Linked DNA regions of Congzhengia minquanensis. The protein of the gene in region 1 interacts with the protein of each later gene in a pairwise test. Links are inferred from orthologs where the notes say so. Each region holds a gene or a part of one and is shown in the gene's direction. Other genes may lie near its edges.

Evidence for each region.
Region 2: the proteins of H8698_RS10465 (region 1) and H8698_RS08930 interact in binary tests that used the Escherichia coli proteins (3 or more experiments, as listed by UniProt). The link is inferred for Congzhengia minquanensis from one-to-one orthologs.

The regions. Positions count from the first base shown.
Region 1 is NZ_JACRSU010000004.1:46,853-58,307, forward strand. Bases 3,814-6,813 are described here. They hold H8698_RS10465 (penicillin-binding transpeptidase domain-containing protein), read left to right. Parts: upstream 3,814-4,281; coding sequence 4,282-6,345; downstream 6,346-6,813. Other genes in these bases: mreD (rod shape-determining protein MreD), read left to right, coding at 3,814-4,289; H8698_RS10470 (septum site-determining protein MinC), read left to right, coding at 6,385-6,813. Outside these bases: H8698_RS10430 (U32 family peptidase), read left to right, coding at 1-302; H8698_RS10435 (NusG domain II-containing protein), read left to right, coding at 306-671; H8698_RS10440 (Gx transporter family protein), read left to right, coding at 661-1,194; H8698_RS10445 (Maf family protein), read left to right, coding at 1,185-1,775; mreB (rod shape-determining protein), read left to right, coding at 1,817-2,860; rod shape-determining protein MreC, read left to right, coding at 2,878-3,711; more of mreD, read left to right, coding at 3,732-3,813; more of H8698_RS10470, read left to right, coding at 6,814-7,008; mgsA (methylglyoxal synthase), read left to right, coding at 7,272-7,679; H8698_RS10480 (S-layer homology domain-containing protein), read right to left, coding at 7,739-10,132; H8698_RS10485 (aldo/keto reductase), read left to right, coding at 10,284-11,225; H8698_RS10490 (glycoside hydrolase family 88 protein), read right to left, coding at 11,268-11,455. UniProt on the Escherichia coli protein: Catalyzes cross-linking of the peptidoglycan cell wall. Responsible for the determination of the rod shape of the cell. Is probably required for lateral peptidoglycan synthesis and maintenance of the correct diameter during lateral and centripetal growth.
Region 2 is NZ_JACRSU010000003.1:227,752-239,216, forward strand. Bases 3,449-6,458 are described here. They hold H8698_RS08930 (transglycosylase domain-containing protein), read left to right. Parts: upstream 3,449-3,788; coding sequence 3,789-6,128; downstream 6,129-6,458. Other genes in these bases: H8698_RS08925 (BofC C-terminal domain-containing protein), read right to left, coding at 3,449-3,586; H8698_RS08935 (phospho-sugar mutase), read left to right, coding at 6,186-6,458. Outside these bases: H8698_RS08905 (PucR family transcriptional regulator), read right to left, coding at 1-271; H8698_RS08910 (aspartate aminotransferase family protein), read left to right, coding at 512-1,696; argF (ornithine carbamoyltransferase), read left to right, coding at 1,712-2,638; H8698_RS08920 (GNAT family N-acetyltransferase), read left to right, coding at 2,661-3,125; more of H8698_RS08925, read right to left, coding at 3,122-3,448; more of H8698_RS08935, read left to right, coding at 6,459-7,913; ybaK (Cys-tRNA(Pro) deacylase), read right to left, coding at 7,949-8,431; fmt (methionyl-tRNA formyltransferase), read right to left, coding at 8,436-9,368; def (peptide deformylase), read right to left, coding at 9,390-9,848; replication restart helicase PriA, read right to left, coding at 9,860-11,465. UniProt on the Escherichia coli protein: Cell wall formation. Synthesis of cross-linked peptidoglycan from the lipid intermediates.

The DNA.
Region 1 (11,455 bases):
CATACCGGTGCACAAAGGGAGAAGGATTTTTTGAGCTGTGCGACAGAAAGGGCGAGCGGTTTCCGGTTTTGTGCGAGGGGTGCCGCAACGTGATGTTAAACAGCGTGCCTCTTTACATGGCGGACAAATTAGACGATATTGTCTCGCTGAACGCCGGGGCAATTCGGCTGGTGTTCACGACGGAAACCGGGGACGAGGTAAAAAAAGTGCTTTCAGCGTATCAGGCGGGGTTAATGGGAAAAGCGCCCCGGAGTGTGTTTGATAAAATCACAAGGGGACATTTTTACCGCGGAGTTGAATAAGCCATGACGAAAACGGACAAACTTATTTTTTGGAGCGTGCTTTTATCGGCGGTTTTTCTTCTGCTGTTTTCAAATGTAATTTTTGCGAAAACAGGCCGTGAAACCATTGTAATTGAACTTGGCGGGAAAGAATATGCCCGGTATCAGCAAGACGCTTTAAGCCAGCCTAAAACACTTGAAATTCAAACGGAATTCGGCTATAATAAAATAGAAGTTTCTAAAAAGGGTGCAAGGGTAATAGATTCGGACTGCAAAGACAGACAGTGTATCGGCGAAATCCAAAAATCCGGAGAAATGATTGTCTGCCTGCCCCACAGGCTGATTGTGAAAATCGAAGGAAGCGGGGAGGTGGACGGCGTTGCATACTAAAAGAACGGCGGTTTTTGCCCTGTTCTGCGCCTTGGCGTTGGTTTTGGGATATTTTGAAAACCTGATTCCTGCGTTTTTGGTAGTGCCTGGCGGCAAAATCGGCCTGGCAAACATTGTTACCATGGTGGTGTTTTGCCTGATGGGTGCAAAGCCGGCGCTTGCCTTTGGCGTTCTACGGTGCTTTTTGTCCTCTGTGTTATACAGCGGATTTTTTGCCTTTTTTTACGGCTGTGCAGGAACGGTTTTGTCTGTTTTGTCCATGGCAGCGGCAAAAATGATGTTAAGGGACAAAGTTTCCGAAATCGGACTATCCATCATTGGCGCTGCGTTTTTTAATTTGGGACAGCTTGCCGTTTGCGCCGCCGTGCTGGAAAGCCTTGGGGTGTTCCGCTATTTTCCGGCGCTTTTACTGGTTTCGGCTGTTGCCGGAAGCCTCACCGGATATGCGGCAAACCGAATTATACCCCTCTGCATGGAAAAGAATTTTAAAAGCAAGAATGGAGACAACAATATATGGAAATAATACTTGCGTCGGGGTCGCCCAGAAGAAAAGAGCTGTTAGGCGCAATGGGACTTACCTTTTCCGTGCGGACAAGCTGCGCGGACGAAACCATAGAGGAAGGGCTGCCGCCCTTTTTTGTTGTGGAACAGCTCTCTTTGTTAAAAGCGTCTTCTGTTGCCTCAATTGTGAAAAGTGAGGGCAAAGAGGCTGTTATCATCGGGGCGGACACCATTGTGGTGTCAGAAGGAACCATTTTAACAAAACCAAGCGATGAAGAAGATGCAAAGGCTATTTTATCCGCCCTGGCGGGGAAATGGCACAGCGTTTTAACCGGCGTTACGGTTATGAACACAAAAAACGCCAAAAGCGAGTCCTTTTATGTGGAGACAAAGGTGCATTTTATTGCGTTAACAAAAGAACAAATCGACGCCTATGTGAAAACAGGCGAACCAATGGACAAGGCCGGCGCCTATGGCATTCAGGGCAGGGGCGCTCTGTTTGTGGACAAATTAGACGGCGACTATTTTAACGTAGTGGGGCTGCCTGTTTGCAAACTGGCCCAGGTTTTAAAAGCGGAGTTTGACATAGACTGTATGGCTTAATACAAATTGAAATCCCTCAGCAGCAAAACCTTACATAAATTATGAGGGAGGAATTTTCGTTGACAAAATATATTGGTGTGGATCTGGGAACAGCAAATACGCTGGTTTACTGCAAGGGGAAGGGAATTGTGCTGAAAGAGCCGTCGGTTGTGGCGGTAGAAAGCGAAAGCGGCAGGGTTTTGGCCGTTGGCAGGGAAGCCAAAAACATGATTGGCAGAACGCCGGATGAGGTGATGGTTATCCGTCCCATGAAAGGCGGCGTAATTGCAGATTTTGATGTGACGCAGGCCATGTTAAAAGCATTTATCGAACGCTCCTGCCCCGGCGGCGTAATGCGCCCCCATGTCACCATCTGCGTGCCTTTTGGCGTGACGGAGGTTGAGCGCCGGGCGGTGTTAGAGGCGGTAATGCGCTCCGGCGGCAAAAACGCCTATGTGATTGAAGAACCAATGGCGGCGGCACTGGGGGCGGAGCTTCCCGTGAGCGAGGCCACCGGCAGCATGGTGGTGGACATTGGCGGCGGCACCTGCGAGGTGGCGGTGGTGTCGTTCGGAGGAATTGTGGCCAGCACCTCCATCCGCTATGCAGGCGACAAAATGGATGCAGATATTGCAGAGTATGTAAAAAATATATATAATCTTATGATTGGGGAGCGGACGGCGGAAGATATTAAAATCAGCATCGGAACTGCCCATCCCTCCTGTGAGGAAAAGAGCATATCCGTAATGGGGCGCGATTTGGCTTCCGGCCTGCCGAGGCTCCTCACCATTACCTCGTCCGAGGTGCGGGGTGCCATTGCGGGGACCATCAGCAAGGTGATCGGCGCGGTGCGGGACACGCTGGAAAATACGCCGCCGGAGCTTGCCGCAGACATTGTCAGCCGCGGCATTGTGCTGACGGGCGGCGGCGCAAAGCTGCCCGGCCTGGATTTGCTGATTCAGGAAAAGACGGGCATTGATGTTACCGTGTCAGAAAATGCAGAAGACTGTGTGGCCGTTGGGGCGGGAATGGCCTTATCTGTTCTTGCTGACAGAAGTCAAAACGGCGCCCGCAAACAAAAAAGGGGGCTGTTCGGCCGCAAATAAAGGGGATGACAGAAGGAATGAAAAAGCGTGAAAAAAAACGGTTGATTGTTGTTTTGGTTCTGACGGCGCTGATATTCGTATTTATGGGCGTGTCCTATTCGCTGACCAGCGCGGGGAGGGCCAATCCGCTAAGCAGCGCCGCGCAGTTTATTTTCAGCCCGGTGCAAAGCGTGTTCTCCAAAGCGGGCAGAAGCGTCGGCGGTTTTTTTGAAGCGCTTTCAAATGTTTATACCTACAGGGAAGAAAACGAACGGTTAAAAACAGAAATAGATGTGTTAAAACAGGAAACCCGGTCGATTGAGTCGTTAAAACAGGAAAACGAGCGGCTGCGGGAACTTTTGAATTTTAAGGAAACCAGCACGGAATATGATATGGTGGGCTGTGAGGTCATTGCCAAAGACGCAGGAAACTGGTTTGGTACCTTTAAGGTGGATAAGGGCACAAGCAGCGGCATTCAAAAAGACGACGTGGCGGTGCTGCGCCGGGCGCTGGTGGGCAAGGTGACAGAGGTGGGCGACAACTGGGCGGAAATTACTTCCATTATCGAGCCGGAAAGCTCTGTGGGCGCCTTAGTGACAAGAACGCAGGACATTGCCATTGCAGAAGGGGATTTGGGCCTAAAGGACAAAGGCAAGCTAAAGCTTTCGTTCATTGCCGACAGCGCCGGGCTGGTTGCCGGCGACTCCATAGAAACCTCAGGCATTGGGGGCGTTTATCCGAAAGGGTTATTAATTGGAACCGTCAGCGAAATTTTAACGGACAGCGCCAAAAACACCAACTATGCGGTTGTAGATACAGAAGTGGATTTTGAGCGGATCCGTGAGGTAATGGTAATTAAATCGAAACAGTAAAGCAGGGAGAGGCACAAAAAATGAGGGTTTTAAACAGGTTTCAACCGAAAACAGATTTTATGGGCAGCGCGGTGCAATATCTGCTCGCCGTCGTTTTCGTTTTGTTTTTAATCGTCGTTCAAACCACCATTGTCCATGCCGCCGCGGTGTTTCATGTAGTTCCGGGACTTGTTTTTGTGTTTTGCATGTGTTACAGTATAAAAAAAGGAGGTCTGCCAGCCGTTGTGCTCAGCGCGGCCTGCGGATTTTTGCTGGATATGCTGAATGGAAGGCCTCAGGGGCTTGACGCACTTTTGTACCTATACATATCGCTGGGGTGCGTTACATTGCATGACTGTCTTTACAACAAGTCCTTAAAGGTGTTAACGGCGGGGGTTCTTGCAGCGTCTGTTGTCTATGGCGCGGCGACATTTGGGCTGAACTTTCTTTTGTGGGGGGAAACGCGGATTGGCTTTGCATTTACCCATAAAATCATTCCCGAGGCGCTGTATAATTGCATTGTTACACCGATTCTATATCCGTTTGTGTGTAAATGCTCGGTAAGCAAAGATTCGAGGAGGAGTGTTTGCCGTGAATAGAAACTTAAAAAAAAGCACGCGCAGGCGCTATTTTGTGCTGTATGTCTTTGCCGCGGTGTTTTTTGTGATGATTTTTACAAGATTGTTTTCCCTGCAATTAAAAAGTGGGAAGCAATATCGCAGCGTGTCGGACGCAAGACTGTCTCTATCCGTGCCGGTAATTGCCCCGCGGGGTGAGATTACTGACCGTTACGGCAGGCCCTTTGTGACCAACCGCACCGGATATTTTGTTGTGCTGGAAAAAGTAAACGAAACAACCCAGGAACGACATGCATCTATCTTAAATGTGCTGAAAATTCTCACAGAAAAGGGCAGCACGGCGGAATATGAAGATAGTCTGCCCATTTCTTTTGATTCTCCTTTCCGGTTTCAATATCCCAAGGAAGAAAAAAATAAGGCCGAGCAGGAAAAAAAGTTTAAAACGGAAAATGGATTTGATGAAAACAGCACGGCAGCGGACGTAATGAACGCGCTGTGCGAAAAATATAAAATTGACGAAAATTATTCAAACAAAGAAAAACGGCTAATTGCAGGCGTAAGGTTTGGAATGGAGAAAAACGGGTTTTCCGTGTCTGCGCCCTATACCATTTTAGAAGACGCCGACATGGAAACAGTGACAAAAATTAAAGAGCACGCCGACCTGTTTCCCAGCGTTGCCGTGCATGAGCGGCCTGTGCGGGAATATCTCTACCCCCAAACCGCCACCCACATTTTAGGCAGGGTGGGCAAAATCAGCAGTACGGAGTATGACCAGCTGAAAAACAGCGGCTACGGCAGGAATGATTATATCGGAAAACAGGGCGCTGAAAAGGCCTTTGAACAATATCTGCGCGGCACAGACGGCGTGAGCAGCATTGAGCGGAAAATTGACGGTGAGTCGACGAACTTTATCGAATCGGTAGACCCCATACCGGGAAATACCGTAATTTTAACGTTGGATTTGGATTTGCAGCTGGCCGCAGAACAAACACTTAAGAAAACGGTGGAAGAGACAAAATCCTCCGCTTCTTCAAAAAACGGCGGGTCGGTGGTGGCGGTAGACGTAAACTCCGGCGAAATTTTAGCCACCGCGTCTTATCCCACCTATGATATTACAGAATTCAGCGAAAAATATAATGAAATGGCGGAGGATCCATCAAAGCCTATGTTTAACCGCGCTCTCTCCGGGCTTTATGAGCCGGGCTCAACGTTTAAGCCCATCACCACCATTGCAGCAATCGACAGCGGCGTGCTGAAACCGGACGAAATAATGGAAACCAAGGGCGAATATAAATATCTTGACCGCACATTTAAGTGCAATATTTTCAGAACAAAGGGCATAACTCATGGCACAATCAACGTTTCTGAGGCCATTGGCGTGTCCTGCAACTATTTCTTCTATGAGGTTGGAAGACGCACAGGAATTGAAAAAATTGCCGAAACGGCTGAAAAGTTTGGGTTAGGCAGTCTCACCGGCGTTGAGCTTTCCGGCGAAGAGGCAAAGGGAAAAATCGCAACGCCGGAAAACAGGGAGCAAAACGGCGGGAAATGGTATCCGGGGGACGTGCTTCAGGCCGCTATCGGTCAGTCGGACAACTTGTTTTCTCCCTTAGCATTGGCAAACTACACAGCCACGTTGGCCAACGGGGGAACAAACTATAAAACAAAGCTTTTAAAGGCTGTGAAATCAGAAACAGATGAAACCATTTTAAAATCGGCGCAGCCCCAAATTAACCAGATGGCAGGTGCGTCGAAAGAGGCGCTGACCGCAGTGAAGGACGGAATGCTAAAGGTAACGGAACCGGGGGGAACGGCCTATTCCGTGTTTGCAGGCCTTCCCGTGTCTGTTGCGGGCAAAACAGGATCGGCCCAGGTACCCGGCGGCACAAACGGCCTGTTTGTCGGCTATGCCCCTGCGGAAAATCCCCAGATTGCCGTCAGTGTGGTGCTGGAAAACGGCGATTCGGGAACCAAGGCGGCAAGGGTCGCCCGGGAAGTATTGGAAAGCTACTTTGAAAAACCGAAAACTGACGATAAAAAACCAACAGAAGAAAAACCATATACGCTTCTTCCGTAACATAAATTTTTAACGTGAAACAGAAAGGACATGCTGCAAATGATTATTTTAAAAGGAAGCCCGAAAGGAATTTCCGTTTCGGTAGACGATACAGATTTTGAAACAGGCCGCGCAGAGCTGATAGAAAAGCTTTCTGCCTCGAAAGAGTTTTTTAAAGACATTGCGCTGGAGGTCTTTCTAACCAGCAACTCCCTTACCGAAGCTGAGGTTTATCTGCTTCAGCCCGCGGTGCGCGAGGCCCTGTGCGAAACAGATGTTACGTTCATTGAAACAGAACCGAAAATGATTCCCAAAAAGCATTCTCCCTTAGACGAATTGGGTACGGATGAAGGCATTACAAAGTTTTGCAGAAAGACGGTGAAAGCCGGCGAAACGGTGGAATATGACAACAACTTGGTTGTCATCGGTGATGTGGAGGCTGGTGCGAAGGTGATTGCCGGCGGAAATGTGTTTATTTTAGGCTCTTTATATGGCAGCGTGCATGCCGGTGCCGGCGGCAGAAAAGACGCCGCTGTGGTTGCAATGAAGCTTATGCCCGAGCGGCTTTTAATCTGCGATTTGTCGGTTAAAGTGAAGCAAAGTGCAATTAAGCGGTTGTTTTCTAATGTACCGGAAATTGCCTATATTGCCGGAAATGCTATAAAAATTGAACAATATACATAAAAAAGAAGTTAAATAATTGTGAACTTTATATGAAATATACAAAAAAAACGAAATTTGCTGTGGACTTCATACCTTATCTATGGTATAATATGCACAGATAATCCTTGCTATGCAAGACTTCGGCTCCGCCGATTTGCGCTAAGCGCAGAAGTGCATATTGACGGCTTTGCAAGAATGTCCTTGCAAGCAAATATTTTTGCTTTATGGTAAAATAACCACGAAATGATTCATTTATTTAAAAATTGCAGACAGGAGGGTATGGAATGAATATTGCGTTGATCGCGCATGATAAGAAAAAGGAATTGATGGTGCAGTTCTGCATTGCATATAAAGGAATTCTTGCCAAGCACATGCTGTGTGCCACAGGAACAACCGGCGGGTTGGTGTCAGACGCAACGGGCCTTTCCGTTCACAGATTTTTGTCGGGCCCCCAGGGCGGCGACCAGCAGATTGGAGCAAGAATTGCCTATAATGAAATCGATTTGGTGCTGTTTTTCCGCGACCCTTTAACGGCACAGCCTCACGAGCCAGACGTTTCGGCCCTATTAAGGCTTTGCGACGTGCACAATGTGCCGTTAGCCACCAATGTTGCCACGGCCGAGGTTTTGGTGCGGGGATTAGAGCGCGGCGATTTAGACTGGCGTGACATTGTAAACCCAAAAGATAAATAAAAATCTGTAGAATATAAAACGGCTGCTGTGCATTCGCACAGCAGCCGTTTTGTCATTTTTTATTTCTTTTTCGCCTTTTTCCGCTTGCTGATTTTCACAAGAACATAAGAGAGGAACAACAGCACAATGGTAATTAAAATGCAAAGCGCCGCCCGAAATTCAAAGTCAAAGGTTTCCTGCGCGTTCGAAACAGCGCTGTCCGCACCGGATTGCAGGGACGACACAGTGGTAACAGGTGAAACATCGTAAAGCAGCATAAACGTTTTATAAAGAATTTCCGCTCCCTCTGCCCGCGTAACCGCGCCGGAGGGAGAAAAGGCCCCCACATTGTTCACCAGGCCGCACTGGGCTGCAACGGCAATGTCCGGCCGCGCCCACTGGGAAATTTGGTCTGCGTCGGTAAAATTTAAATATGCATCGTCGTTTTCAGGATATGCATATCCTTTTTTTTCTGTCAGCGTTCTGCCGCAAAAGGTAACCACCTGTTCTTTAGAGACCGGCTCGCTGCCGCGGAATGTTCCGTCCGCATAGCCCGCCGCAATGTTTTGTTCCTCAGCGGAGGCAACATAGCGGTAAAATTCGCTGTTTTCCGGCACATCGGAAAACGCCGACTTTGCATCCACGTTGGTAGCATAAAACATCTTTACCAAAGCGGCCGTAAAATCATAGCGGCTTAGGGTAGCCTCCGGTTTAAAATTGTTGTGCTTGTCCAGAGTAAAAATCCCTTTCGATACCATAAAGCGAATGGCCTCCTTTGTGCCGGAGGGCACGCCGCCAATGTCATTCATGGTGATGTCGTTTTCCACAATGTCATAGTCGCCGGAATAGTTGGTTGAAAATTCAATGGTTTTGTTCTTGGGGTCGAACTGCCCGCCCCAGTTGTCCGTGCCGCCTTTAAAGCTGGCCATAACGGTGGAATATTCGCTTTGAGCAGGAACGATAAACCACACAGGCGCGTTAATATAGTCAATGGTCTGGTTGTTTTTGTCTGTAAACACAACAGAAAAAACATCGCCGTTTTTCTTAAATTCAATGCAGAACAAATCAAAAGAGGCTTCTAAATTTGCCAGGTCAGACGCGGTGATGTAAATGCCCAGGTTGTCGCTGAGCATCAGCCGAATTCCAGATACGCCGGCAAGCTTTTGGGCAACGCCCTTTTCATATTCAATTCTGACAGGCTGTGACAGGTCAATATCAGCGCAAACCAGCTCCGGAATGGTGCGTGCTTTCCTGATTTGGGAAAACCCCTGGGAATCGCACAGCTTTAACAGCCGCTCCATACAGTCCGCCGCGTTTTCCGCAATAAACGATACCCCATAGTCATTTACTGTCACCGTGTTGTTTTTTGCTCTGATTTCCGTCCGCGAGCTTCTGTTTACCGCATGCTCCATATATTCTGAAATGGCCTTTTTCCCGTTTTCGTTGGCGTTTTTTCCGGAGGAGGACAAAACTGCAGATAAATAGTTAACATAATCGTCAATTCCGCGGAACGACATGGTTTTCGTATAATCAATATAAACGTTTGAGGCCTCGTTTTCCTGGGTTTTCAGACCAGAAAGATACGAAATGTCAAGCTCGCTCTCGTGGCCGTAAATCACGGCGGCGCCCGGTCCACCGGAGGTGCTGTCAGCGTTGGTTACCACAGCATATTGTTTTGCATAGGGAAAGACAAAAGATGCCTGCGCGGCGTCGTTTACATAAAACTGAACAAACACGTCTGTGCCGCTCAGCCGCGAAATTTTGTCAAAGCTTGCAAACAGGCCGTCTCCAACTGCTTTTTTTATTGCTTCCCGCTGCTGTTTTGAAAAGTCCGACGTGTCGTCGGAAAGGGCACTTAAAAAACGATACCGCTTCAAAAAGCTTTCGATGGCTTCAATTTTAGACCCGGCGGCGTCAATTTCCTTGGCTGATAATACACAGAGCGTAAAAGGTTTTAATGTAAATCCAGCCAGATATTCGGCCACCAGGCTGGTGCAGTCCGGCACGCTTTGGGGAGTTTCACCGCTGCCTTTAAAGGTGCCGGTGCGGTCGCTGTGCTCAATCGCCACAACCTCCACGTGGGGCAGCCCATCTGAAAAGCTCATTTTATAGGTTACAATGTCCGAACCGTCTGCAATCTGGCCCATAAACTCCGTCAGGTTTGTCAGGCTGTTCTGTGCTGTTTTCAGGTTTTCAAAATATTGAATCGGAATATCTTTGTTATCTGTGATTTTTATCACGGAATTGTTTTGAAACGTATAGGCCGAAACAATTGCTTTATCTCCGGCTATGAGCTCCGGCGTGCCGTCATAATCTAAGTCGGCCAAAATATATTTTGTTTGGCTTTTGGTCGGAATTTGGCTGATAATTCTTGTATATTCCGCTTCCCACGGCTGTTCGTTTTCAGAAAATACGCCTGCAGGAAAAGACAGCATAATCAAAACAAACAGGAATATTGCAATGAGCTTTTTCAATTCCATTCCTCCATCAATTCATTCATTCTTCAATTATATATTTTTTTGTTATAAAAATCAATGTTTTTCGCAAAAAAGAGGCTAAGCTTTTCAATTTTATTGACACCAAAATCTCCCTTTGATATAATAAACAGGAAAGGAAGTGGGTTACATGATAAAGCTTTTTAACGGAATCAATGAGGTCGCCATGCAGAGGCTGACGTTCGGCCCGAACACTTATGGCGACGAGGAGAATATGGATAAATATTTAATGTTTCTCGACATGTACACCGAGGCCGGCGGAAGCAGTGTTGACACGGCAAGGGTTTACAGCGGCGGTCAGACCGAGGAGGCCATTGGCAGATGGTTTAAAACCCGGAAAAACCGCGATAAAATTGTTCTCACAACAAAGGGAGGGCATCCACCGGCAGGGGATATGCATAAGCCCCGGCTGGACAGGGAAAATATCTTTTCTGACATAAAGGCCAGCCTGGCGGCGCTGGGCACAGATTACACCGATGTGTATCTGCTTCACCGGGACTGCCGCGAAATGCCCGTGGGCGAAATTGTAGACACCTTAGACGAACTTGTGAAAACAGGGTTGGCAAAGGTGTGCGGCGTGTCGAACTGGAGAACGGACAGAATAAAAGAGGCAAATGAATATGCAAAGCAGCACAGCAAGGCGCGCATCTGTGTGAGCCAGATAAACTATTCCCTGGCAGAAACCACGCCGGAGCGATTGGGAGACGATACCTTAGTGTGCATGACCGATGCAGAATTCAATGCCTATATGGAAATGAAGCTTCCGGTTATGGCGTTTTCTTCCCAGGCAAAGGGCTTTTTTGCAAAGCTTGCTGCTGGGGAGGATTTAAAAAGCAAAGCAATAGAACGGTTTTTAACAGAGGAAAACTTAAAGCGGTTTGAGCGGGTAAAAGAAGTGGCAGCACAAACGGGTCTGTCGCCGTCTGCGGTGGCGCTGAGCTTTCTTACCTGCAATCCCCTGCCCATATCGGCTGTGTTTTCCTGCAGAACACAGGAGCAAATGAAAGACACGTTAACGGCAATGAATGCAAAGCTGGATGAAAAAACAGTGGCATATTTAGAAAAGGGCTGAACATAAAAAAAAGCGGCATAGATTTTTCTATGCCGCTTTTTTTTATTGCACCTTAATTTTAAGTGTGACCTGCTGATTTTTAGGAATAGGAACACGTAAATGTGCGGACAAAAAGCCGCCGCAGGGGTGGAAAATCCGCTTGCCAATGGAGGTGTCGTGTGTGATAGGCTGAGAACATGTAATGGTAATAACGGCATTTTCGCGTTTTAACTGTGCTGCAGGGCCGCATA
Region 2 (11,465 bases), on another replicon or contig:
CACACAGCTTTTGTTCTTCCGGATCCGTCCCTTTCACATAAACGACAAACTCCATTATGTTCCGGGTGCCGATTGCGACACAGGAATAGCCGTTTGAGATAAACGGGCGGCCGTTGCCCTGAACAGAGGATATCATGGAAAATGCTTCATCGTCGCCTACGGGTTCGCCCACATAGGAAACAAGAACGGAGGTGCTGTTGACAACGCCCATGGACTTATGCGTCACTCCGCGCATTTGGTCTAAAACAGGCTGGAAAACTTCGCTCAACATATTAAATCGCTCCTTTAATAGATTTCATTAACACTTTTTCTCTTATATCATACTAAATTTTTAATAAATTTGCAATAATTTTTTACGAATTTAACCGAAATTTAATTTTTTTTGCCATATTTTTTATCAAAAACACAGATTTTTCATTTGTACCTGTAAAAAAATAAAATTACTATTGCATATTTATTCAAATTATTGTATAATTATAAAAGTGATCAAATTGATTTGGAGGAACACGCCATGACAACCAGTGACATTGCGAATTTAGATAAACAAAATTATATGAACACCTTTGGGGAACGGATTCCGGTTTCGTTTTCAAAAGGAGAGGGAATTCATTTATACAGTGACAGCGGGGAAGTGTACACCGACTTTCTCGCGGGAATCGCGGTAAACGCGGTGGGGCACAGCCACCCAGCCTTTGTAAAGGCCATTTGTGAGCAGGCGCAAAATTTGCTTCATGTTTCTAACTATTATTATATGAAGCAACAGGCGCTTTTAGCAGAAAAAATTGTGTCCTTGAGCGCAGCGGACAAGGTGTTTTTTGCGAATTCCGGCGCCGAGGCAAACGAAGGTGCAATTAAGCTTGCCAAAATTTATCACTATAAAAAAGGCAATTCACAAAAATATGAAATTATTACATTAAAAAATTCGTTTCATGGACGGACGCTGGCAACCGTGGCCGCCACAGGGCAGGAAAAGTTCAGCGCGCCATATCACCCCCTTACGCCGGGGTTTTTATATGTTCCGGCAAACGATTTAACGGCGTTTGAAGCCGCCGTCAGCGACAAAACCTGCGCGGTAATGCTGGAAATGATTCAGGGGGAAAGCGGTGTGCACCCGCTGGATTTGGATTATGTAAAATCTGTATATGAAATTTGCAAAGAAAAGGATATTCTTTTTATTTGTGACGAAGTGCAGACAGGTATGGGCAGAACCGGCAAGCTGTTTGCCTATGAGCATTATGGCATAGAACCAGACATTTTCACCTTGGCAAAAGCCCTGGGCGGCGGTGTTCCCATTGGGGCGGTATGCGCGAAAGATTTTGCAGCCAGCGCTTTTGCCCCCGGCGACCACGGCTCCACTTTCGGAGGAAATCCGTTGGCTTGCGCGGCGGCACTTTCCGTGTTTGATATTTTTGAAAAAGAAAATTTGGTTGAAAACAGCCGCATTGTAGGCGAATATTTTGTGGAGCAATTAAAGGCCCTTGCAGAAAATGTGCCCTGCATTAAAGAAATCAGGGGCAAAGGATTGATGATTGGCATAGAATTTACCGAGCCAATTGCGGGGGACATGAAGCACAGGCTGTTTGAAAGGCATTACTTAACCGGCGCAACGGCAACCACCTTAAGAATTTTACCGCCGTTGATTGTGACAAAAAATGATGTAGATCAGTTTATGAAGATATTGAAAGAAATTTTATAATGGGAGATGACAGCAATGAAACATTTATTGACGCTGCACGACTGGAGCACAGAAGAAATTTTAGACACGCTGAATTTGGCGGACAAATTGAAATATGAACAAAAGCACGGAATTGAGCACCATTTGCTGAAAGGCAAAACACTGGGCATGATTTTTTCAAAATCCTCTACCCGCACAAGGGTTTCGTTTGAGGTGGGAATGTATCAGCTCGGCGGCTATGCGCTGTTTTTAAGCGCAAACGACATTCAGCTCGGCCGGGGCGAGTCGGTTTACGATACAGCAAACGTGCTTTCGCGGTTTTTAGACGGCATTATGATTCGTACCTTTAAACAGTCTGACGTAGAGGATTTGGCAAGGTTCGGCTCTATACCTGTGATTAACGGACTAACCGACCTAGTGCACCCCTGCCAGATTTTGGCCGATTTTCAGACAATCCGTGAGCACAAGGAGGGGCAGCTAAAGGGCTTAAAGCTTGCCTATATCGGTGATGGCAACAACATGGCGCACTCGCTGCTTTACGGCGGCGCAAAGGTGGGGATGGATATTTCCGTTGCAACACCGCCTGAATACACGTGTGATGCACAGGTGGTGAAAAACGCCCTGGAAGACGCAAAGGCCACCGGCGCGAAGCTTACGTTAACATGCGACCCGCAGGAAGCGATAAAAGGCGCAGACGTGGTTTATGCCGACACTTGGGTCAGCATGGGCCAGGAGGAAGAAAAAGAAGAAAAAATTAAAGTATTTTCAAACTATCAAATTAACAAAGAGCTGTTTTCCCAAGCGGACAAACACGCTATATTCCTGCACTGCCTGCCGGCATACCGGGGCTATGAGGTAACGGAAGACGTGATTGACGGGCCGCAGTCGGTGGTGTTTGACGAAGCGGAAAACCGCCTGCACGCACAGAAAGCCGTTATGGTGCGGCTTTTAGGAAAGCAATAAGTGATGCAAAGGAGAAAGCAAAATGTTTGAGGTTCGGCGGGCAACGCTTGAAGACGTTGACAGCATTGTTAAAATTACGCAGGAAGCATTTGAAAAATATATTAAGCTTGCAGACATAAAAGACACTCCCGCGCTGCATGAAACGCGGGAGCAGGTGATAAAAGACATCGACACCAAAATTGTTTATGTGGCCTATATTAACAACCAGGTGGTGGGGAGCATGCGGATTGAGCTGATAGACAAAGAAACCGCATATCTCTCCCGCTTCGGCGTGAACACAGAGTTTCAGAATTTGGGGATAGGAAAATCCATGATGAACTCGTTGGACATGGAGCTTGCAGAGCTAAAGGTAAAGCGCGTTATGCTGCACACCGCGTCGAAAGCCACGTCGCTGGTGCGGTTTTATTACAACCGCGGCTTTTATATTGATTCTACAACAAAGGACAAAGGTTATATCCGGGCGCTGTTAATTAAGGATTTGGCCTAAGAGGTGTAGTCCTCAAGCAGGGCGGCAAGCTCCTCCTCCGATTCTAAAATAATACCTTCCTCCAGCTGGGCCTTGTCCTCAGCCAACAGCGCGTCGGGGGCAATGTCTAAGTCTTTTGAATAAATTTGGTCGCCGCTTTCGGTAATGTTATAAAGTTTCACAACGCCGTTTTCTGATATTACCAGATAGTCGTTGGGGTCGGACGGGACGCGCACATCCTCCTTGGGCAGTGAGGCAGAGGCAAGGTCCTCAGGCAATTTGAGAGGGTCCTCCTCCTGGGGAGCTATGGTTTCGTTTATTTCCGGCTCCCGGCTTTCAACCGGATTCTCCGCAGCATTGCTGTTTCTGACAAAACGGTAGCCAGTTATGGCGCAAAGATACATAGCGGCAAAAATTAAAACCGCTGTAAGCACCAAATTTAAAAAATGTCTTTTTCTTGTGCCTTGTGTTCCTTTCTCCATTCTTTTCATCTCCTATCCATCATCTTTTACTCATAGTATTTGGCTTTTTGCCACCCTTTATTCGCCTAAAATAACCGTTTTTTGGAGCATTTAGTGTTATTTTACACCAAAGTAACGCACACGTAATAGTTTTGTAATATGTTTGGGATACAATAAATTTGGTATAGTTTAAGATTTACTACCAAATTAAGGGGTGAGCTATTTGGCAAAAAATACATACAAAAAAGGGACAAGTCCTGCTCAGGATAAAAATAAAAAAAGAAAGAAAAAGAGCAAGGGATTGAGAATTTTAGCACGGGTTTTAATTGTTATCCTCGTAATTGCGGCCCTTGCGGCTTCTGTGATTGCAGGTGCGGTTGTGGGTTTTATCGACAACAGCATGGACTTAATTGCCGAGGAATATAACTTAGATTTTACATCAATTATTTATTATATTGATGAGGAAACCAACCAGCCGGTGGAGATGGACCGCATTCACCGAAACGAAAACCGCGTTTGGGTAGACATTGAAAATATTCCCGAAAACTTAACCAACGCTTTTATTGCTATTGAAGACGAGCGGTTCCGCGATCACAAAGGTGTTGACTTAAAGCGTACGTTTGGCGCATTTCTACAATGGATAACGGGAAATAAAAATTCCTATGGCGGTTCTACCATTACCCAGCAGCTGATTAAAAATATCACTGGTGAAAATGACGTATCACCTACAAGAAAAATTCAGGAAATTGTTCGGGCAATTAATCTGGAAAAGAAGATGAGCAAGGACCAGATTATTGAAATGTATATGAACACCATTTATTTCGGCGCGGGATGCCACGGCGTTCAAACTGCGGCAAACTATTATTTCAGCAAGGACGTGAAGGATTTAACGCTGGAACAGTGTGCATCGCTGGCAGGCGTGGTAAAGGCGCCAACAACTTATAACCCGGCTACAAACTACGAAAAAAACAAAGAGCGCCAGGAGGTTATTTTAACCAAAATGGCCAAGCTTGGCTATATTTCCCAGCAGGAATGCGACGAGGCAAAGGGCAGAAACTTAAACGTGAAAATTGGCGAGGTTAAAAAGGATAAAGAAGATGTAAAGGTTCAGAGCTATTTTGTTGATGCAATTATCACCGATGTTGTCCGCGACCTGATGGAAAAAGAAAACCTGACTGAAGGCGAGGCGACTAATCGACTCTATACCGGCGGGTTTAAAATTTATTCCACCATGAATCCAGACGTGCAAAAGGCAATTGACAACGTTTATCAAAATACCGCCAATTTTCCGGGCAGCTCGGGCAACAAGCCCCAGTCGGCCATGGTGGTGATGGATCCGTATACGGGCCAGATTAAAGGCATGGCGGGCGGAATCGGCAAAAAGACCGTTAGCCGCGGCTTTAACATGGCAACACAGGCAAAACGGCAGCCGGGTTCGGCAATTAAGCCCTTGGCGGTGTATGCACCAGCGATTGAATATAACATCATCACTCCGGCAACCATTATTAACGACGCAAAAATTAAAATTGGCGACTGGGAGCCTAAAAACTCTGGGGGCGGCTATAAAGGTAGGCTAACAGCGCGCAGACATTTGGAGCTATCTCAAAACATTCCTGCGGTTAAGGTAATGCAGGAACTTACAGTTGACAAATCTTTCGACTTTATGACAAAGAACCTGGGCTTTACCACAATGGTAGCTGGCGAAACCAGAAACGGAAAACTGGTTACGGATAAATCATTGTCTATGTCGCTGGGCGGTTTAACCGACGGCGTAACTGTTAAGGAAATGACGGCCGGCTATGCCACATTTGTAAACGGCGGGCAGTATAACAAGCCGGTGACCTATACAAAGGTAATTGATGCAAACGGAAAAATTGTGCTGGAAAATAAAGTAGAAAATAAACGCGCAATGAGTGAGCAGACGGCATTTATCATGCAGAATATGCTCACTGGCGTAATTAAGAACGGTACAGGAACCAGCGCATCGTTAGGAAATATTTATGCCGGCGGTAAAACGGGAACTACAAACTCTAACAAAGACCGTTGGTTCATGGGCTTTACGCCCAACTATGTCGCCGGCGTGTGGATGGGCTATGAAATTCCAAAAGCAATGAGCGGCAGCAATGTATGTCCGAAAATTTGGAAAAGTGTGATGCAGCCCATTCACGATGGGAAAACGATTAAAACCATTCCGGAGCCCGATGGGCTTGTGAAGCGTACCATTTGCCAAATTAGCGGACGCGTGGCATCAAAATCCTGCAGCACCACCAGGGTTGACTATTTTAAAGAGGGAACGCAGCCGATGAAATATTGCTCGTCCCATTCGTCTTACGGAAGCTCGTTAGGTGACGATGATGACGACAAAAAGACATCCAGTTCCAAAAAGTCCAGCAAGCCGTCTTCGTCATCTTCTTCAACACCGGAACCAGGCGAGGAATTAAATGAGAACAACCAAAACAATGTTTCGCCCGGCACGAATATTCCCAATGAGGAGGAAACGCCAGACGACAATTCCACCGAGGGCGACGGTAACACCGGCGACACCTGGTATGGAGAAGAATAATTCTGCATATACTAAATCAATAGCGACAGCGAAAAAAAGGTTTGAGGAGACATTTACATGGATTATAAAGAAAAATATGAATATTGGCAGACGAGCGATGTGGTTGACGCTCAGACAAAACAAGAGCTTGAAGCTTTAAAGGCAAATGACGGTGAAATTCAGGAACGCTTTTTCAAAGATTTAGAGTTTGGCACCGGCGGGCTGCGCGGAATTTTGGGCGCCGGTTCCAGCAGAATGAACAAATATACCGTAAGAAAAGCAACTCAAGGATTGGCAAACTACATTTGTGACAACGGAGAAAGCGCAAAGAAGCGCGGCGTGGCAATTTCATATGACAGCCGCCACTTTTCTCCGGAATTTGCAATGGAAAGCGCATGTGTTTTAGCGGCCAGCGGCATTCGCGCCTATGTGTTCGACAGGCTCCATCCAACGCCCGTGTTGTCTTTTGCGGTGCGGGAGCTGAACTGTTTTGCGGGCATTATGATTACGGCCTCCCACAATCCAGCCAACTATAACGGTTATAAGGTTTATGGTGAAGACGGCGCACAGCTCAATGTTGCCGACTCCAACAAAGTGATTGGATATATGAACCGCATGGACATCTTTCAGGATGTAAAAGCAATGGACGAAAAAAGCGCGAAAGAAGCCGGTTTGATTACAATGATTGGCGACGAAATCCGGGAAAAGTTTGTAGGCCGCGTGCTCTCCTGCCGCAAAAATCCCGATGTGGAAAACGACACGGCAAAAGAAATAAAAATTGTTTACACGCCGTTCCACGGCACGGGCTTGGTTCCCGTTACCGAGGCGCTGGATAAGGCTGGCTATAAAAACGTGTATGTTGTGGAAGAACAGGCACAGCCAGACCCGGAATTTTCCACCGTGAAATCCCCCAACCCGGAGGAGAAGGAAGGATTTCAATTTGCCATCAAGCTGGCAGAAAAAGTGGGAGCAGACGTTATTTGCGGAACAGACCCGGACGCAGACAGAATCGGTGTTTTGGTGAAAGATGCAAACGGCAGCTATGAAGTGATGACGGGAAATCAGATGGGGCTTTTGCTGACGGAGTATATTCTGTCCTCTGCTGCGGAAAAAAACCAGCTTACCTCTAAGGATTATATAGTAAAAACCATTGTAACAACAGACTTAACCAAAAAAATTGCAGAAAATTATGGCGTTCGCATGTTTGATGTTTATACAGGATTTAAGTTTATTGCAGAAGTGATTAAAAAGCACGACGAAATGAACGATGGGAACTATTATTTTGGCTTTGAGGAAAGCTACGGCTGTCTGCCGGGAACCTATGCCAGGGACAAAGATGCGGTTGCCGCAACTCTTTTGGTGTGTGAACTGGTTGCAGTTTTGAAGCGGAAAGGACAGACCCTTGCCGACGCAATTCAAAATATTTACAAAAAGTATGGCTGCTGTGTGGAGCGGACGGTTTCAGTGGTAATGGAAGGCTTAGACGGCATGCAGAAAATGGCCGCGCTGATGGAAAAAGTAGCTGCAGATCCGTTTAAGAAGATTGGCGAAACGGAAATTGTGGCATTTAGAAACTATAACGAGGATTTTCGGTTAGATTTTGCAACAGGCAAAAAAGAGTCCATTGGGTTTGAACCGTCAAATGTTCTTTATTTTGAACTTGCAGGCGGCGGATTTTTCGTTATCCGTCCGTCGGGAACAGAGCCAAAGATTAAGTTTTATTATTCCGTTCCTTGCAAAACAATGGCTGAGGGAAACACGAAAATTGACGCACTGGACAAAGCTGTGAAAGAAAAATTGTTGTAAAGTGAAAAAAGCCTTGCCCAAAAGGGTAAGGCTTTTTATTTGCACAAATCGCAAAGCTTTGCTCCGACAAATTCTGTAAGCTCATGGCGGTTTACCAAAAGCTGGCATCCCTTTGTGCCTGCGCTGATGGTAATTTTTTCGAACCCCTCTGCCGACTGGTCAAAAAACGTAGGGAACTGTTTCTTCATTCCAATGGGGGAGCAGCCGCCGCGGATATATCCCGTCAAAGGCAATAGCTCTTTCACAGCCAAAAGTTCCACCCGTTTATTATTTGTGGTCTGGGCTGCCTTTTTTAAATCAATTTCCTTGTGAACAGGAATACAAAATACCACCGGGCCGGTTTTGTCGCCTTTTGCTACCAGCGTTTTAAACACCATGTCATAGGGCAGACCCACAGAGTCGGCTATGTGTACGCCGGAAAGGTCGGCTTCGTCCACCTCATATTCAATTGCTTCAAATGGAATTTTTGCTCTGTCTAACATTCGCATTGCGTTGGTTTTCACCGGTTTTGAGCCCAATTTCTCAGCCTCCTAAAATTATGCCTGTTTCAATTTTGTTGCCCTTAATATATTCCGACACGGGCATTTTCTTTTTGCCTTCAAACTGCACCTCGCAGATGAGCAGTGCACCGCTTTCACACTTTACCAAAATGCCGTCTTTGGTTACACTTAAAATTTCGCCGTTGGCGCCGCTGCTGTTTTCGTGAATGGGCAATGCACGAATAACCTTAAACCGATGCCCGTTATAAAACGTGCTGGCATATGGATAAGAATTCAGTCCGCGTACAAGGTTATATAGCGATAGAGCGTCTTTGTTAAAATCTAAAACGCCGGTATCTTTTGATATCATTGGCGCATAGCAGGAGAGGGCGTCATTTTGCTTTTTACGATCAAGGGTGCCGTTTTCTAATTGGCAAATGGTTTCCCGAATGGCGTCTGCACCGGCTTTAGCCAACTTATCATGCAGGGTCTCGCCCGTATCGTTAAATGCAATGTCCACAGGCTTCACCACCAGCATATCGCCGGTGTCAATGCCATCGTCCATCTGCATGGTTGTAATACCAGTTTTCGTTTCCCCGTTGATAATGCTCCACTGAATGGGCGCAGCGCCCCGGTATTTCGGCAGCAGGGAAGCGTGAATATTGATGCTTCCATGCTTTGGAATGTCTAAAATCCGCTGGGGCAGAATTTTTCCATACGCCACAACTACAAAAAGGTCGGCTTTTTCTGCGCTTAAACGTTCAAACGCTTCGTCAGTTTTCATGCTTTTGGGCTGATACACAGAAATATTACGGCTTTCAGCAAACACCTTAACTTCCGGCGGAAGCATTTTTTGGCCGCGGCCCTTCGGCTTGTCGGGCTGGGTAACGACAAGAGAAATTTCGTGTCCGTCTTCACACAAAGCCTTAAGAGGGGCCACCGCAAATTCCGGCGTTCCCATAAACACAATTTTCATTTTTATCCCTCCGTAAAAAGCTTAGTTTTCCACTTCCGCAATCATTTTATCAACATACAGGGTGCCGTTCAAGTGGTCAATTTCGTGGCACAGGGCAATTGCCAATAACCCCTCGCCCTCAATGGTAAATTCCTTGTTATTTCTGTCTATGGCACGCACGCGCACCTTTTCCGGGCGGGACACCGTACCAGATCTGCCGGGAATGGAAAGGCACCCTTCCGCGTTAATCTGTTCGCCCTTTTTATAAACAATTACAGGATTAATCAGTTCGATAAGCCCCTCGCCAACGTCAATAACCACCACGCGACGCAAAATCCCTACCTGGGGCGCGGCTAAACCTACGCCGTTTTCCGCATAAAGCGTTTCTTTCATATCGTCTAAAAGTGTAAGAATCCTATCATCAATCATTGTGACATCGCGGGACTTCTTTCTTAAAAAATCGTTGTCATCGGGAATTGTAAGTACTTTTCTGATAGCCATTTGCTTTCCTCCTAAATTGCGCCGAATGGGTTGTTTTCAATCACCATATTAATATGTGGATTTTTTTCATTGATATGATAACTTCTCAGGCGTGCAAAAATATCCTCCGCCTTCCGGTTCATTTTGCATTTAATCCAAATCCGCTGACGAAAACGCCCGTTAATCTTAGTTACAGACGTTTCGCTGGGACCTAACAATTCAAACGCTCCGTCATAGTCCTTTTGCATCACAATGTGAATGGAACGCGCCAGTTTTTTTGCGTAGCTCAAGAGTCCGTTTAAAACAGGAGAAGTGAGCAAAACGGAAATGATGTCGCAAAAGGGCGGATAGTTCAGCTGGCGGCGAAGCTCAATTTCATTTTCATAAAACGAAAGATAATCCTGCTCTTGGGCCTGGCAAATCACGCTGTTCTCCGGCATGTAGGTCTGAATCAGCGCGCGGCCTTGCTTTTCGCCTCTGCCGGCCCTGCCGCAAACCTGGGTAATCAGGTCGAAGGTGCGCTCTCCGGCGCGGAAATCGTCCACAAACAGGCTTTGGTCTGCCGCCAAAACACCCACTAAGGTGACGTTGGGAAAGTCTAAGCCCTTAGCCACCATCTGTGTGCCCAGCAAAATATCAATTTTTTCTTTGTCGAACTTTTCTAAAATCGCCCGGTGAGACGACTTTACACTGGTAGTGTCTACATCCATACGAATAACGGACAGATCGGGGAACAAACTGTGCAGCTCCTCCTCCACCTTTTGGGTGCCTGCGCCAAATTCCTTGATAAAACTGCTTGCACAATTTGGGCACACCTCAGGTTTTTTTATAGTATATCCGCAGTAGTGACAGGTGAGAGAGTTTTTTGCTTTATGATAAGTTAAAGAAACGTCGCAGTTCTTACATTTTATCACGAAACCGCAGCTTCTGCAAGACACAAATGTGGAAAAACCCCGCCGGTTTAAAAATAAAATCGTCTGTTCGCCCTGTTCTTTGTTTTTGCGTATCTCCCGCTGCAGGGAAAGCCCAATGCAGGAACGGTTCCCGTTTTTTATTTCCTCCCGCATGTCTGACACGGCGACTGTGGGCAAATTCTGAGCAGTTGGCCTGCGGGTTAAGGAAATTAGCTGATAATTGCCCTGCTTTGCCTGGTAAAAACTCTCAACAGACGGTGTGGCAGAAGCCAGAACAAAAGCGGCTCCGTGCTGTTTTGCACGAAAATCAGCCACCTCCCGCGCGTGGTAGGTGGGTGCGTTTTCCGCCTTGTAGCTGGTTTCGTGTTCTTCGTCAATTACGATGACACCAATGTTTTTTAAAGGCGCAAAAATGGCCGAACGGGCGCCCACAACTACCCTTGCCTCACCGCTTTTAATGCGTTTATATTCGTCCGCTCGTTCTCCCATAGACAGAGCAGAGTGCAAAACGGCAATTTTTTTGCCAAACCGCGCGGCAAACCGCGTTACCATCTGCGGTGTGAGAGAAATTTCGGGCACCAGCACAATGGCGGTTTTTCCAATTTCCAGCGCCTTTTCAATGCAGTTTAAAAAAACCTCTGTCTTTCCGCTGCCCGTTACGCCGTGGAGCAGAAAGGTGTTATTTTGATTTTCTGTTACCGATGCGCAAATGCGGTCTACCGCG